DNA from 2 places in the Zoogloea oryzae genome. Region 2 is predicted to be linked to the other one. Evidence: predicted binding sites of a transcription regulator. Region 2 holds the regulator's gene; the other holds the start of a gene.
What was found. The regulator sigma-54, encoded in region 2, starts transcription at its own class of promoters, with help from an activator protein. The targets are predictions, from matches to a motif close to TGGCACGCTTNCTGCTNA.
Positions count from the first base shown of each region.

Region 1: QQK25_RS06355 (CmpA/NrtA family ABC transporter substrate-binding protein) is a predicted target of sigma-54. The motif match lies at 1,415-1,432, and genes of this name have one in related genera.

Region 1 covers NZ_BSPX01000013.1:8,791-10,990, forward strand. The annotation lists gene QQK25_RS06355 (CmpA/NrtA family ABC transporter substrate-binding protein) at 15-1,271, opposite strand; gene QQK25_RS06360 (ANTAR domain-containing response regulator) at 1,698-2,200, opposite strand, start outside.
Region 2 covers NZ_BSPX01000024.1:32,527-34,726, forward strand. The annotation lists gene lptB (LPS export ABC transporter ATP-binding protein) at 1-526, shown strand, start outside; gene QQK25_RS09715 (RNA polymerase factor sigma-54) at 542-1,999, shown strand; gene hpf (ribosome hibernation-promoting factor, HPF/YfiA family) at 2,016-2,200, shown strand, end outside.

The DNA of each region.
Region 1 (2,200 bases), on a different contig from region 2:
GGCCCGCCCGCCGGTCAGGCCTTGATCTTGAAGCTGGCGGCGTACTTCTTCGGGTCCTTGCCGTCCCACACCACGCCGTCGATGAGCTTGGAGGTGCGGAAGTCCGACTTGGGCACCGGCGCGCCGACGATGCTGGCGGCCTGCTTGTAGAGCTCGGTCTTGTTGATGGCCTTGGCCACGGCGAGGTAATCCACGTCCTGCTTGAGGAGGCCCCAGCGCTTGTGCTGGGTGAGGAACCACATGCCGTCCGACAGGTAGGGGTAGTTCACCTGGCCGTCGTTGTAGAACTTCATGTAGTTCTTTTCGGACCAGCTCTTGCCCAGGCCGTTTTCGTACTGGCCAATCATCCGGCTGCGGATCACATCCACGTCGGTATTCACGTAGCTCTTGGCGGCCACCGTCTCGGCGGTCTTCGAGCGGTTGGCGGCGCTGGCGTCGATCCACTTGGAGGCTTCGAGGATCGCGCAGATCATCGCCCGGGCGGTGTTGGGGTACTTGGCCGCAAATTCGGCGGTGGAACCCAGCACCTTCTCGGGGTGGTCGGTCCAGATGTCCTGGGTGGTCACGGCCGTAAAGCCGATCTTGTCGACGATGGCGCGCTGGTTCCAGGGTTCGCCCACGCAGTAGCCGTCCATGTTGCCGACGCGCATGTTGGCGACCATCTGCGGGGGCGGCACGACGATGTTCTTCACGTCCTTGAACGGGTCGATGTCGTGGGCGGCCAGCCAGTAGTACAGCCACATGGCGTGGGTGCCGGTGGGGAAGGTCTGGGCGAAGGTGTATTCCTTTTCCTTCTTCGCGATCACCTTGGCGAGGGAGGCACCATCCACCGCGCCCTTGTCCTTGAGGCCGTTGGAGAGGGTGATGGCCTGGCCGTTGTTGTTGAGGGTCATGAGCACGGCCATGTCTTTCTTGGGGCCGCCGATGCCCAGGTGCAGGCCATACACCAGGCCGTACAGCACGTGGGCGGCGTGGAGTTCGCCGTTGGCGAGCTTGTCGCGCACGCCGGCCCAGGAGGCTTCCTTGCTGGGGGTGATCTTGATGCCGTACTTCTTGTCGAAGCCCATCACCGAGGCCATCACCACCGACGAACAGTCGGTCAGCGGGATGAAGCCGATCTTCACCTCCTCGATCTCCGGCTTGTCCGAACCGGCAGCCCACACACCACCCGCAGGAATCATCGTGCCCATTGCCGCCATACCTCCGAGGCCAGCCCCAGCCTTGAGAAAGCCGCGGCGGGAAAGAAACTTGTCGTCGAATTGCTTGCTCATCGCTCGCCCCTGATCGTGAAATCGAAAATTCAAAAAAAAACGGGCGCCACATCTCCCCGCAATAACCCGCGAGGGGATGGACGCCCTTGTCCAAGTGAGATCGCCTGATCAAGTCGGGCCGCCGTTGGTCCGACAACCAACATTTAGCGAGGACCGTGCCAGTATTTTTAATTCATTGATTTGTATAACAAAGATTGTTTTGGGTGAATTCCTACCCCCTTTTGGGTAGTTGAATCACCCCTTTCTGATGCACTGTTGCAGTGCAACACCCGCCGGTTTCGCACCACGCCGGATCATCCGGCCGCAACGCACGGCAGCCTCCTGGGCGCGGCGGGCGTTTCAAAGGGATTCGGGGCAGAGCCGCCAACGCGCCTCCGCCCCGAATCAAGGCCCCGCCCGCGGGGCAACTACCACTTTCGGATTACGTCACAGCAAAAGGTTAGACATGTCGATCACGTCCTGGGCCACGTCGGCCAGCTTGCGGCCCCGCTCCATCGCCAGTTTGCGCAGCGCGTGATAGGCCGCGTTCTCGTCGAGGCCGCGGGCTTTCATCAGCACGCCCTTGGCCCGGTCGATGGTGATCCGCTCGGAGAGCTTGCGGGTGGCGTCGTCGCGCTCGGCGCGCATGTGCTGGAAGGCTTCGAACTGGGCGATGGCCACCTCGACCACCGCGTCCAGGCGCGCAGGTGACACGGAATCAACGACATACGACGACACGCCGGCCTTCACGGCGCGGCGGATCATCTCGGAATCGGCATCCTGGGAGAACAGCAGCACCGGGCGCGGGCAGTCCCGGTTCATGATCGCGAGGTGTTCCAGGGTGTCCCGGCTGGGGGAATCGGCCTGAATGAAGATCACGTCGGGCTTGGTGTTCAGCACCTGATCGGACAGCTCCAGGGCACTGGAAAGCACGGCCGCCACCTGATGAC
Region 2 (2,200 bases):
CCTGACCCATCGCCCGATCCACCAGCGCGCCCGCCTCGGCCTGTCCTACCTGCCCCAGGAGATGAGCGTCTTCCGCAAGCTCACCGTGGCCGAGAACATCCAGGCCGTGCTCGAACTGCAGAAGCTCACCAAGACCGAGATGGCCGAGCGCCTCGAGCAGCTCCTCGGCGAACTGGGCATCGAACACCTGCGCGACAACACCGCGATCTCCCTCTCCGGCGGCGAACGCCGGCGCTGCGAGATCGCCCGCGCCCTCGCCTCCGACCCGCGGCTGATCCTCCTCGACGAGCCCTTCGCCGGCGTCGACCCGATCGCCGTGATCGACATCCAGAAGATCATCCGCTTCCTCAAGGAAAAAGGGATCGGCGTGCTCATCACCGACCACAACGTCCGCGAAACCCTTGGCATCTGCGACCGCGCCTTCATCATCAATGCCGGCGAAGTGCTGGCCAGCGGCCGCCCTGAAGAGATCGTCCGGAATGAACAGGTCCGTCAGGTTTACCTCGGCGAGCACTTCCGGCTTTAAGGCATCATTGTTGTCATGAAGCCCAGCCTCCAGCTCAAACTCTCCCAGCATCTCGCGCTCACCCCGCAGCTGCAGCAGTCCATCAAGCTGCTACAGCTATCGACCCTCGAGCTCAACCAGGAGATCGAGAAGATCCTCCTCGAGAACCCGATGATCGAGCGGGACGAGCCGGAGTCGAACCTCGGCTCCAGCCGTCTCGAAGCCCCTGGCCCGGCCGCCCCCGCCGGCAGCGAGGCCGCCCAGGAGCGCGAGCAGGAGCAGGCCCGCGAATCCGACCAGCGCGAACGCGACACCGACCGGGAGTTCGACTTCGCCGAAGGCGGCGACTGGCAGGGCTCCGGCAGCGGCTCGCGGGACGATGACGACGACAACGATTTCCAGGATCTCCAGGCCACGGTCACCACCCTGCGCGACCACCTGGACGCCCAGATCGCCCTCACCCAGCTGTCCGACCGCGACCGGGCCCTCACCCGCTTCATGATCGAGGCCCTCGACGACGACGGCTACCTCAGCCAGGCCCTGGAAGACCTCCTGCCGCTGCTGCCGCCCGAACTCGAAGTGGATCTGGACGACCTCACGATCGCCCTGCGCCACATCCAGAGCCTCGACCCCTGCGGGATCGGCGCCGCCGACATCGGCGAATGCCTCGGCCTGCAGCTGCGCGCCCTGCCGCCCAGCCGCGAACGCGAGCTGGCGCTGGCCATCGTCGCCGAACACCTCGAGCTCCTCGCCGCCCGCGACTACCTCAAGCTCAAGCGCGCGCTGCGCTGCACCGACGACGAGCTGCGCGAAGCCCACGCCCTGATCCTCGACCTCAACCCCCGGCCCGGCGCCCGCTTCGCCCAGTCCGACATCCGCTACGTGGTGCCGGATGTCATCGTCCGCAAGGTGCGCAACACCTGGGTTGTGAACCTCAACCCGGACGCGATGCCCAAGCTGCGCATCAACCAGCTTTATGCCCAGATCCTGCGGGACAACCGCGGCGCCAGTGGCTCCCTGTCCAATCACCTGCAGGAAGCCCGCTGGCTCATCAAGAACGTTCAACAGCGCTTCGACACCATCCAGCGTGTGTCGCAAGCGATCGTTGACCGGCAGCGTCAGTTCTTCGATTATGGCGATGTGGCGATGCGCCCTCTGACACTGCGTGAAATCGCCGAACAGTTGGAATTGCACGAGTCCACCGTCTCGCGGGTGACCACCCAGAAGTACATGGCCACACCAAGAGGCATTTTCGAGTTCAAACATTTTTTCGGCAGTCACGTCGCCACCGACACCGGTGGGGCGGCTTCCTCGACGGCGATTCGGGCGCTGATTCGCCAGCTGGTAGCCGCGGAAGACAAGAAGAAACCCTTGTCCGACGCCAAGATTGCCGAGTTGTTGGGCCAGCAGGGTATCGTCGTGGCACGCAGGACCATCGCAAAGTACCGCGAGTCCCTCGATATCCCGCCGGTCAGTCTGCGCAAAACCATCTGACAGAAAGGTAAGAACCATGAACCTCAACATCACGGGGCATCACGTCGAAGTTACGCCGGCCATCCGCGAATACGTTTCCTCCAAGCTCGATCGCGTGATCCGTCATTTCGACAACGTCACCAGCGTCGGCGTGATCCTCTCGGTGGAAAAGCTGCGTCAGAAGGCCGAAGTCACCGTTCACGTGCGTGGCAAGGACATCCA